Regions from separate parts of the Arthrobacter roseus genome, predicted to be linked through region 1. Evidence: riboswitches for the same ligand, from Rfam matches in the RefSeq annotation. Region 1 holds a riboswitch; the other holds the start of a gene.
The links. Region 1 has a riboswitch for S-adenosylmethionine ahead of JOE65_RS03995 (LLM class flavin-dependent oxidoreductase). Riboswitches for the same ligand answer to the same signal wherever they lie in the genome.
Positions count from the first base shown of each region.

Region 2: it holds a riboswitch for S-adenosylmethionine, as region 1 does, so the genes downstream of both, JOE65_RS06795 (bifunctional o-acetylhomoserine/o-acetylserine sulfhydrylase) here and JOE65_RS03995 (LLM class flavin-dependent oxidoreductase) in region 1, are expected to answer to the same signal.

Region 1 is NZ_JAFBCU010000001.1:755,505-761,502, reverse strand. Features, by position in the region: gene JOE65_RS04005 (DUF427 domain-containing protein) at 73-600, shown strand; gene JOE65_RS04000 (flavin reductase family protein) at 618-1,130, opposite strand; gene JOE65_RS03995 (LLM class flavin-dependent oxidoreductase) at 1,148-2,557, opposite strand; SAM riboswitch class I at 2,568-2,666, opposite strand; gene JOE65_RS03990 (SDR family oxidoreductase) at 2,738-3,388, opposite strand; gene JOE65_RS03985 (DUF3817 domain-containing protein) at 3,458-3,919, opposite strand; gene JOE65_RS03980 (ester cyclase) at 4,073-4,477, shown strand; gene JOE65_RS03975 (DUF6318 family protein) at 4,618-5,268, shown strand; gene JOE65_RS03970 (PKD domain-containing protein) at 5,493-5,998, shown strand, end outside.
Region 2 is NZ_JAFBCU010000001.1:1,370,234-1,376,231, forward strand. Features, by position in the region: gene JOE65_RS06785 (alpha/beta hydrolase) at 1-283, opposite strand, end outside; gene JOE65_RS06790 (VOC family protein) at 341-982, opposite strand; SAM riboswitch class IV at 1,105-1,238, shown strand; gene JOE65_RS06795 (bifunctional o-acetylhomoserine/o-acetylserine sulfhydrylase) at 1,295-2,611, shown strand; gene metX (homoserine O-acetyltransferase MetX) at 2,695-3,768, shown strand; gene JOE65_RS06805 (alpha/beta hydrolase) at 3,852-4,511, shown strand; gene JOE65_RS06810 (RNA-binding S4 domain-containing protein) at 4,548-4,778, opposite strand; gene JOE65_RS06815 (glycine--tRNA ligase) at 4,961-5,998, shown strand, end outside.

The DNA.
Region 1 (5,998 bases):
CAGCACGGCCTTGGCCGCAAACATCTGCCGCGTACACGACCGCGTTTCAGGAATTAGTGGCACCATGAGGTTATGACCCCTGCAAAAGGTTTTTTCGGATCGTTCCAACGTCCTCAGCCCATCAAGCCCACGGCGTCTGAAGAATCAGTCTGGGACTACCCGCGGCCACCTGCGGTCGACCCACGATCGGAACGAGTCATCGTGCGACTGGGCGGGCAGGTCATTGCCGACACCACCGACGCCGTGCGCGTCCTGGAGACGAGTCATCCACCTGTTTATTACCTACCAATGGATTCGTTCACTGACGGTGTGCTCGTTGCAGTCGAGGGCACCAGCTTCTGCGAGTTCAAGGGACCCGCCCACTACTTCGACGTCATTGCTGGCGGCGTCACCGCTCCTCGTGCCGGTTGGACCTACCCGGATCCCACATCGGGTTTCGAGGCACTCGGTACCCGGGTAGCCCTCTACCCGGGTCTCATGGATTCCTGCGAGGTCAACGGCGAACAAGTGACCACCCAAGATGGTGACTTCTACGGCGGGTGGATCACCAAGCAGATTGTTGGTCCGTTCAAGGGTGGCCCGGGCACCACCGGCTGGTGACCCACGCAATCGTGACGCTACCGATCGTCTAGGCGTAAGTACTGACCCCGGTAGAACAGGAGTGGCTCGCCGGAATAGTGGACCTCCAGGTCCTGAACGGCGCCGACGACGATGGTGTGGTCGCCGCCGTCGTACTCCGCCTGCAGCTCACAGTCGATCGAGGCAAGACTGCCCGGCAACCGCGGAGAACCGTTGGGCCCAACGGCCCACTGAACGCCCGCGAATTTGTCCGTACCCGAACGGGCAAATTGATTGGACAGGGACTCGTTCCCCGCCGACAGAATGTTCACCGTAAAGCGTCCCACGGACCGAATGTGCGGCCAGGACGTCGACGATCGAGCCGTGCTGAAAGTGATCAGGGGCGGATCCAGCGACAGCGATGAGAAAGACTGACAGGTAAACCCCACGGGACCATCGGGCCCCATAGCGGTGATGACCGTAACGCCGGTGCCAAAGTGGCCGACGACGTCGCGGAAGGTGCGCTGGTCAATCACTTGTGACCGGGCGCCGGAAGCAAAAGTGGTAGTCATGACTTGTCCTCACACTCTCAGGAAACCACATGGGCATCGCTCAACCGAAAACGGCTTCCGCGATGCTCCTGTGGCAGTTTGTCGCCGGCGCCGAAGAGCTTGTTTCTCAGCGTCCCCGGCTCATAAGAATCTGGGTAGGCGTTCCGCTTCTGCAACTCGGGAATCACGAACTCCACGATATCTTCGAACGTGCCCGGCGTGATCGCATAGGCAAGGTTGAACCCGTCAACATCGGTGTCTTCAACCCACGAGATCAGCTCCTCCGCAACCTCAGACCCGGAGCCGACCAGGCGGGGTCCCAGCCCGCCAATGGATGCCCGCTCGGCAATGTCGCGCAGGGTCCACGGCTGGCCGTCGTCGTTCTTTTTCTGCAGGTTCGCGACGACGGACTGGATGGCGTTGGACTTCACATCGCCAATGGGATCATCGAGGTTGTACTGCGAAAGGTCCGTTCCCATCCAGCCCGAAAGCAGCACCAGAGCACCCTCATGGCTGGCGTATTTCTGGTAGTCCTCATGCTTGGCCTGCGCTGCCTCAGGAGTCGCATCGGTGATGATCGTCAACAGCGTGTAGATGCGCACCGAATAGCGATCCCGGCCCTCGGCTTCCACCGCGTCGCGAATCTTGACGACGGTGTCCTTGAGAATCGATTTCGTGGGCGACGCAACGAAAATTGCCTCAGCATTCCCCGCTGCAAAAGCAACCCCACGAGGCGATGCACCCGCCTGGAAAATAACTGGAGTTCGCTGCGGAGAAGGCTCACTCAGGTGGATTCCCGGAACCTTGAAGAAACGGCCCTCATGATTGATGCCATGAACTTTGGCAGGATCGGCAAACACTCCAGCTTCGCGGTCACGCACGACGGCGTCGTCTTCCCACGATCCCTCAAGCAGCTTGTAAACCACTTCCAGATATTCATCGGCGTGGTCGTAGCGCTCATCGTGTTCGAGCTGGTCCTGATTGCCCATGTTTCGCGCGGCCGAGGGCAAGTAGCCGGTGACGACGTTCCAACCCACCCGCCCATTGGTCAGGTGATCCAGTGTGGAGAGCCTGCGCGCGAAGGGGTACGGATGCTCATACGCGGTGCCCGCGGTTACGCCAAAGCCCAGATTCTCTGTGACCAGCGCCATCGCCGACACCAGAAGGAAGGGGTCATTCACTGGCACCTGCGCGCCCTGGCGGATGGCGGCGTCGGGCGTTCCACCAAACGTGTCATACGTGCCCAGAACGTCGGCGATGAAAAGCCCATCAAAGAAGCCCTTCTCCAACGTCTGCGCCAGATCCGCCCAGTAACGCAGGTCCTTGTACCTCCACGACTGATCGTCCGGATGCCGCCACAGCCCGGGAGACTGGTGGCCAACACAATTCATGTCGAAGGCGTTGAAACGGATACGGCGCTCAGTGATTTTTGGGGTTGCGGCAGACACAGGGAAATCCTCTCCATCGGTCCTGGCAGTAGCACCCTGCGCCGGAAAATTCCGGTCAGGGTTGCTGCGGCGTCACGGAGCCAGATCTCTCAGCCGCTCGGGATGGTTACGAACCCAGTTCACAACACATCCTGCCGATGGGTAAATAGCGGGCGTCACAAGACGTAACGCCGCCCCCTCTTAGATGGACGCCAGAGCCTTCGCAATGGGCGCTCCACCGTTGTTGAACTCGAGGAACTTTCCGATTGTTTTCGGCTCAGCGAGTGCTGCCGCAGCTACTTCTGCCACGTCGTCGCGCGAGACCTTACTGGCCTCGACGCCGTCGCCTATTTCAATAAGCCCTGTTCCCTTGTCATCTGAGAGCCCGCTTGGCCCAAGGATGGTCCAGTCCAGTTTGGTGCCTCGCAGATGCTCATCAGCCTCAGCTTTGGACTCTGCGTAGGCGTAGAAGTCGTCATCCTCGGGCACACCGTGGTCCTTGCTGGCCCCGAAGTAGGAGACCATGACGAAGCGTTTCACCCCGGCCTCGACGGCTGCATCTATGGTGCGGATCGCGGCGTCGCGGTCTACCGACCAGGTCCGCTCAGGGCTACCGCCACCGGCTCCAGCTGCCCAGACGACGGCGTCGTGTCCGCGGAGTGCGTCAGCGATTTCTGCGGCGTCCGACTTTTCAACGTCGGCCACCAGAGCGCTTGCTCCGGCGGACTCCACGTCCTTGGTCTGATCAGGATTGCGGATGACGGCGCTGACCTCGTGCCCTTGCCCGGCCAGGATGGGGGCGAGTTTCAGGCCAACTTTTCCGTGGCCTCCGATAATAGCGATGCGGGACATGGGGAATCCTTTCGTCGTTAACCACCACCGTAAGCACACTGACCTACGGGTTTCTACCCAATTTCGCTGTTAGTTGAACCACTCTCCGGGCGGGCCCAGCAGCAGCAGGACGCTGAAGACTACGGCCACGGCAACCACGGCGATAACAACAGCCAGTAACAGATGACCCAGCACCCACGCCTGCAGTGTCTCGATAAATCCGTGCGGTTCCTCGCCACCTTCGGCCAGTCTCCACCCGCCATCGAGCATTCCCCGGTGGTCGAGCGACTTCTCCACCGGGATGGTGGCATACGGGACGATGGCGGATACGACGGCGAGCGCGCCAGTTTTCGCCGGCCACTTCTGGTTCACCCAAAGGAACACAGTGACGACGACGTAGCAAAGGAATACGAACCCGTGAATGCCACCGCCGATGCGGACCCCAATCTCCGTGGTCTCAGTGACGTACTTAAGAATCAACCCGATGATCAGCAGAGTCCACGTCACCGCCTCAGCGAAGGCGACGGCGCGGAACAGTTTGCGGGGAGACATATAGAAGGTCCTCGGTTGAAGAGATGGTGTACCTGCAACTATCCCACGGGGTACGCAGGTTCCCTGTGCGGACAGTGACAGGGTGTTGACCTTCTGTTAGCGTCGAAACAGTAGAGAAAATAAGTGTGCTGACTACCCATATAGGAGATGCTCATGTCACGTGAAGTAAACCTCGACGCCCAGAAGAAGCTCGGCGAGCTGTTGAACAACCACGAGGTTGACCGGTTGGACGAAGTCTTCGACAACAACGTAGTCGATCACGATCCCGCACCCGAGCAAGCGCCAGGTGGCCAGGGCATCAAGGACTTCTGGAATCAGTTCCTCAGCGCATTCCCAGACCTTAAGATCCAGCCAGAGGCCCAGGTCGCCGATGAAGAACACGTGACCGTGGTCCTCACAGTAACCGGCACACATCAGGGCACGTTCCAGGGTATTGAACCCACCGGAAAGCGCTTTACCGCCCGTGGCATCCAGGTGGGCCGTTTTGCCAACGGCAAGATCGTGGAGCGCTGGGGCGCAACCGATGTAGCTGGAATTCTGAACCAACTGGGTCAGTAGACATCCAGTCTGTTGGTAGGCACGGGACTAAGCTCCGTGCCTACCAACATGTGGATAACTTTTTCACAAGACATAGCTGTTGGGTACTCTTGAGTTGAATCGACTTGATAACGCTCGTTCTCCTCTACTCAGGATGCCCTATGTCTCGCCTCTCCTTGAAGAACTCCCGTCTGCTCCGAACCAGCGCCTTGGCCTTGTCCGCGCTGCTCCTCATAGCGGGGTGTGCAGGAAGTCCGTCGGCTGATCCCAGCAGCTCCGCGTCCGGCTCGAGCAGCGAATCCGTCTCGCCGACCCCGACGGCGACGCCCACTCCAACGCCGTCGTACAAGCCCGCCTCCGAAGACGGCCCGGCTGAGAACGTGCCCGTTCCGGAAATGCCAGCAGTGGCGAAAGAGCATACCGAGGAGGGGCTCAAGGCGTTCATTGAGTACTACTTCGAGCTCATTAATTACACGAATGAGTCTCAAAGCACCGACGCCATTGCTCCATCCACAAATCTCAAGTGCGCGTCGTGTAGCCGGATCGTGCGAAACGTCAATAACTATAAGGCGGACGGCATGTGGATGGTAGGCGGTGAGTACTCCATTGACCTCATATACGCGGACTTGTCGAATCGGCCTTTGGGTTACAAGTACGCGAACATAAAGTTCCATCAATCCGCTTCGACGGACTACAAGGGCCCCCAAGAAGTTGATGAAGAATTTGAATTGAGTAGCGACATTCGGTGGCAAATGTCGCTCAAGCCGGTTGAGAATGGCTGGATCGTCGTGGACATGGGCGCAGGTAAGTGATTCTGCGTTTTAACCCCAGCGCTTCTGCCGTCGCAATTCTTGTAGCCGTAGTCCTACTACTGGGCGCTCTTACCCAGATCGCACCTGCTTACGCGTCAGATGGCGATTGCGATGACATCGGTGGTCGTGCAAACGGCGGCGGATTTGATACCGGCGGCCAGTATTGTGCGCCCAAGCCCCCTGGGACGTCAGGACCTCCCACGGGTGAGGTAAATCCGGCCCCGGTGCCTTTACCGCCCGCTATCCCCACTGAGCCGGACTCAAAATACCGATACTGGGAAGCCATCGAGTGCTCGGACGCGAACGGGGATCTCAATCCGGTATGTCTCGGGACTGCCTCTACTTGCGACGACGGGACCGCCCGCCTTCAGACCTGGCGCATCCTCAATAGGCCAGACCAAGACCCCCGTACAGCGACAAAAATTGGTGCTCCCCGCTGCGCTGCTCCGGATGATCCTCAATTGCCACGCGCTGACGAAGACCCCGTCGTCACTCTCAAGGACTTCCAAAGGCTCGGCATCATCTCGTCCAAGGTCAGCATCCAGCCACGACCGCATACGCTCATCCGAGCCCACAACAACTTCTACGCCACTGCGGAAACCCAGAACTTTGATATCACCTTGATAGGAAAAGCTGTAAAAGTCCGGGCGACACCGGGCAGCTACACCTGGAACTACGGCGATGGGACAACACGAGGTCCGATCACCGAGGCAGGGACCCCGGTTCACGA
Region 2 (5,998 bases), 610 kb from region 1:
AGCCCGGGGTCTGGCCAACACGCAGGCTTCGGCCATAGCAGTGTAGATCAACCGCGTAGAACCGCGCGCCGTGTCGGTGCCAGAACCGCGCGAGGTTGGCCTGAAAGAAGTAATCCGACCAGCCGTGGATGTACAAGATGTTAGACCCCGCCGCAGCCATGTCGATGACTGGCTCCGCCGAGGGCCGGTACCGCACCAGTGTTGCAGGCCCTGTCTCGGTGAGGGGGAGGGTGAGCTGCTCAAAGTCTTTGCCCAGCCCATCGGGCTTCCACTGTTCGTCCATTACCGGACACCCTATCCCTGGTACCGTCAGCCGCGATGACCGGCGCTGCCGGGACGATTAGATGACGACGGTGCCCGTGGCGGTCTTGAACTCCACACTCATGATTCCCGGCGTCCCATTGGGCGCGGTCCACTTGACGTCAACGTCATCCAGCAGGGTTTCAACGGGGTTTCCGAGCCAGTCGGCCACGCGATCGGCGGAACCGGCAATCGTGAGGGCATCGAGCTCTACCTCGGACGCGAAGGCGTTTGAGGGATGTAGGCCGTCAACACCGTCGTCCCAGCGGAGCATGTAAGGCACCTGTGGGTCAGCGATGAGCCCCTTGATCCCTATCTGCTGCCAAGTCAGTTCCTGTCCGTCGGGAAATTTCCGGTTTCCGGGGACAGAGGCACGGCCGAGCCGCTCTTCGAAGGGGGCAAGGTCATCCACCGCAACGCACCAGCCCATCCATCCGCCACCGGATTCCGAACGCGCCCGCACTGCCTGGCCAAAAGGGGCCTTGTCCGACGCGGGGTGGTCGAGCACTTCAACAACCTCAAGGTACTGATGGTTGTTGAGCGGAAAAATGATGTTGCGTGTTCCGAATCTCGGGTGGATGCCTCCCTTCACGAACTCCATGCCGAGGGAGGCAGAAAGGCGTTCGGCTGTGGCCATCAGGCCGTCGGGTTCGCAGGCATAAGAAACATGGTCGAGGCGCATGGCTTTAGTTTGGCACTTTGTGATGTGCGTCTCGACTAAGGTGACCCTAAGTTGCCCTCGTAGAAAAGTCATGGACCGTCACATTCTTGCCGCGTTCGTCGTCGTCGGCCAATGTAATAGCAGGTCATGAGCGCCAGCGAAGGTTTCTCCAGAAACCGCCTGCCCCGGCTTGCTGGCCGGCAACCCTCCAACCGCGGTGGGGTGCCCCGGGTGAAGACCAGGCTCCGCATCAACTGATGCGGTGCAAGCGCAGGTCACAGACGCGAAACCGGTCATCCGTTCCGTCCGTGCACCCCAGTCACAGGGAGCACCATGTCCAATAATTGGTCGTTTGAAACCCGTCAGATCCATGCTGGCCAGACACTAGACGCCGTCACCGGTGCACGTGCACTGCCGATCTATCAGACAACGTCGTTCGTTTTCCCCAGCGCCAAGAGTGCCGGAGACCGTTTTGCCCTAGCCGAGCTTGAGCCGATCTATACGAGGATCGGGAATCCCACCCAAGAAGCAGTCGAGAACCGCATCGCCGATCTGGAAGCCGGAGTCGGTGCCTTGCTGCTGGCTTCTGGACAGGCAGCAACCACGTTCTCCGTCCTGAACATCGCGGAGGCTGGAGACCACATAGTGGCGAGCCCGAGCCTGTACGGAGGAACGCACAACCTGTTCAAGAACACGCTGCGAAAGTTCGGGATTGAGGCAACGTTCGTAGATGACCCAGACAATCTGGAGCAGTGGCGTGCAGCGGTGAGGACCAACACCAAGTTGTTCTTTGGTGAAAGCATCTCGAACCCGCGTCAGGACGTTCTGGATATCGAGGGCGTCAGCACCGTTGCCCACGAGGCGGGCGTGCCGCTCATTGTGGACAACACGCTCGCAACCCCGTACCTGATCAGGCCTATCGAATGGGGTGCTGACATCGTTGTGCACTCCGCCACCAAGTACCTCGGCGGTCACGGTACAGCCATCGCCGGCGTCATCGTGGATTCGGGCAACTTCGATTTCGCGGCAGAACCGGAACGATTCCCCTCATTCAACACACCGGATGAGAGCTATGCCGGCCTGGTCTTCGCACGGGACCTCGGCGTCGGCTCTGAGCTGGGTGCCAACCTTGCCTACATCCTCAAAGCACGCGTGCAGCTCCTGCGCGATCTGGGCTCCGCAGTGTCGCCCTTCAACGCGTTCCTGATCGCGCAGGGCCTGGAGACGCTCAGCCTGCGGATGGATCGGCATGTCGAAAACGCCGAAGCCGTTGCCGCCTGGCTGGAAACGCACGACGCCGTCGAAAGGGTCGCCTACGCTGGCATCCCGTCCAGCCCCTGGTACGAGCGGGGGCGTAAATACAGCGGTAAAGGTGCCGGCGCCATCGTGTCGTTCGATATCCGCGGTGGCTTAGAAGCTGGTCAGCGGTTCGTTGACGGTCTCGAACTCCATTCGCATGTGGCGAACGTGGGCGATGTCCGTTCGCTGGTGATCCATCCGGCGTCGACGACGCACCGCCAACTCAGCGCCGACGAGCAGTTGGCAGCAGGCGTCCGTCCAGGCCTGGTTCGCCTCTCGGTTGGTCTGGAACACCTCGATGACATCCTCGCGGACCTGGATGCCGGATTCCGGGCGGCCAAGGGCCTCTAGCCCACCACGAGCAAGGAGTAGCCTTGACCATTTTTCCAGCTGTCCAGGACACCGCCGGCTGCTTCGCTGCCCCCGGTGACGGCATGCTGCGCTTCATCGGGGTTGGCGATCTGGCGCTGGAAAATGGGGGAACGCTTCCGTCCGTCACGCTCGCATTCGAGACGTGGGGAACACTGAATGCGGACGCCTCCAACGCCGTCCTGATCCAGCACGCGCTGACCGGCAGCAGCCACGTAGCCCGTGGCGCCAGCAGCGAAGACGGCTGGTGGGAGGACTTGGTTGGTCCGGGCAAGACCATCGACACGGACCGGTATTTCGTCGTGGCCGCCAATGTGATTGGCGGCTGCTATGGATCTACCGGTCCGTCGTCGTACGCACCGGACGGGAAGGTCTGGGGCTCACGCTTTCCCTCGGTGACCGTCCGGGATTCGGTAAATGTCGAAGCCAGGCTGGCCGACAGTCTCGGCATCACCCGCTGGCACGCTGTCGCCGGGGGATCCCTGGGCGGTGCCCGCGCCCTCGAATGGGCAGCCACCTATCCCGAAAGGTTGGCGCATTGCCTGGTAGTTGCCGCAACTGCTGCCAGCACCGCGGAACACATCGCCTTCGCCCAAACCCAGATCGCCGCGATCCGCATGGACCAACATTTCAACAACGGCGACTACTACGGCGGGCCCCACCCACTCCAGGGGCTGGGCCTGGCCCGACGAATTGCACACATCACCTATCGATCCGAAGCGGAACTTCAACGCCGCTTCGGAAGGCAGACACAACCGGGCGAACCCCCGGAGATAAGAGACCGACCACAAGACCGGGGCCGATACCGCGTGGAGAGCTACCTGGACCACCACGCCGACAAACTAGCCGCACGGTTCGATGCCAACAGCTACGTTGTCTTGACCGAGCTCTTGATGAGTCACGACGTCGGCCGCAACAGGGGCACAGTTCAGCAGGCGTTCGCCGGCTCTGCAACGTCCTTCGTGATTGCTCCCGTGGACTCGGACCGTTTGTATTTTCCGCAACAGTCCTACGATCTTGCCGCTGCTTTGCCTGGTCCCGTGGAGGTCTGCACTATCCGGACACCGGAGGGCCATGACGGCTTTCTGACCAGCATTTCCCAGCTCGACGCTGTGCTCCGGCGCAGCATTTTCGGTTGACCCGGGGCCACGTAACGGCTCCACAGGTGCGGCGGCTCTGACATTTCGCGGGGAGCTGCGCTGAACGTGCCAGAATTGTGGTCATGACTGACACTGAATCCTGGAGCCCTGTTGTTCTCTGGTCCAAGCCCGAGGGCGAGCGTGCCGGGACGCCCCTGCTGGTGCTCTTTCACGGTTATATGTCCAATGAGCAAGATCTGATGGGCCTTGTTGACCGGCTGCCGGCCGAGTTCACGGTGGCCTCGGTTCGCGCGCCAATGGCCGTGGGGCCAGGCTTTGCGTGGTTCCCACTGTCACAAGACCTGCGATACCCGATGGATCAGGTCATCAGCGCATCCATGGACGTGCTCGCATGGCTAGACGGCGTTCGTGAGCAGCACAGCAGTGTTAGCCTGCTCGGGTTTTCCATGGGCATGACGATGGCCACAAACCTCCTGCGCCACCGTCCCCACGATTTCGCCGCCGTCGTTGGGCTCTCGGGGTTTGCCATCAAGGATGAGGGCAACCCGTTCTTCCAGGACACTGAGCTGGCCGCCACAAAAATCCCGTTCTTCTGGGGACGGGATCAAGCGGATCCAGTTATCACTGCCGAGAAGATCGAGTACACGCACTCCTGGATCGGAAAGCACACCGCCCTGACCAAGGTTCTCTACGCCGGCATGATGCACAGCATCAATGCCCAAGAGCTGACGCACGTTGCCGAGTTCCTGACGTATTCGGTTCTGCGTTCCGTGCGCCACTGACCGCAACTGGCCGCAGGTTCAGTAGCAAGTAGGAGATTACGACGACGGCACTAGCCGTACCGTCTGGCCTGAGGCTGATATCACGTCCCCCGGATGCAGCTGCCTGCCTCGACGTTCCTCAACGTCTCCGTTGACGCGAACCATGCCATTTTCGATCAGGTCTTTGGCTTCTGCGCCGTCTTCGGCAAGATTGGCCAGCTTTAACAGTTGGCCCAATCTGATCATGGAGTCCCGGACTGGAATGTCAGTGTATTCGGATTCTTTCATGGGTCCATTCTGCCTGAGCCTGCCCGGCCCGTTGCAACCTGCAGCCGCTGAGAGCCGGTCCGAACCGCCCGTACGCTAGTGTTGAATCTTCCCCGGGTAACAGCGTCTACAGGCATGGCTTTGCTCGGGCTCTCAAGCAGGCAATCGGACCGCACCCAGCGGCCCAAAACGCACAGAAACGGATGGCAAACGTGGCCAAGAAAACATCTGCACTTGATCCGATTATCTCGCTGGCAAAGCGGCGGGGATTCGTTTTCCAGGCTGGTGAGATCTACGGCGGTTCCCGGTCAGCATGGGACTACGGTCCTCTGGGCGTTGAGCTGAAGGAAAACATCAAGCAGCAGTGGTGGCAGAACTTCGTCCGTGGGCGCGAGGACATGGTCGGTCTGGATTCCTCGGTCATTCTTCCCCGCAAGGTGTGGGAAGCGTCGGGACACGTCGCTACTTTCTCGGACCCGCTCGTTGAGTGCCTCTCCTGCCACCGCCGGCTCCGCCAGGATCACCTAATTGAAACTTTTGAGCAGAAGAAGGGCCGCAGCCCGGAGAACGGCATGGCAGACATCGCGTGCCCCAACTGCGGCACGAAGGGTCAGTGGACGGAGCCGCAGAACTTTTCCGGTCTCCTGAAAACCTTCCTAGGCCCGGTGGATAATGAGGAGGGCTTAAATTATCTGCGCCCCGAGACCGCCCAGGGCATCTTCGTGAATTTCAACAACGTGCTGAACACATCCCGAAAGAAGCCGCCGTTCGGTATCGGTCAGATCGGCAAAGCATTTCGTAACGAGATCACGCCGGGAAACTTCATTTTTCGCACTCGTGAGTTCGAGCAGATGGAGATTGAGTTCTTCACAGCCCCTGCTGACGCTGATGAGTGGTTTGGGCACTGGGTTGAAGAGTGCTGGAACTGGTTCACCGACCTCGGCATCAATCCGGATAATCTGCGTCGGTTGGATGTTCCCGCAGCGGACCGCGCGTTCTATTCGGCGGGCACTATCGATATTGAGTACCGCTTCGATTTCCAGGGTTCGGAGTGGGGCGAGCTGATGGGCGTGGCAAATCGCACGGATTATGATCTGGGCGTTCACTCCAAGAATTCCGGCACGGAGCTGAGCTACTTCAACCAGCAGAGCGGCGAACGCTTCATTCCCTACGTGATCGAGCCCTCATTTGGGCTAACCCGTGCCATGATGGCTTTCCTGGTCGATGCTTACACGGAGGAC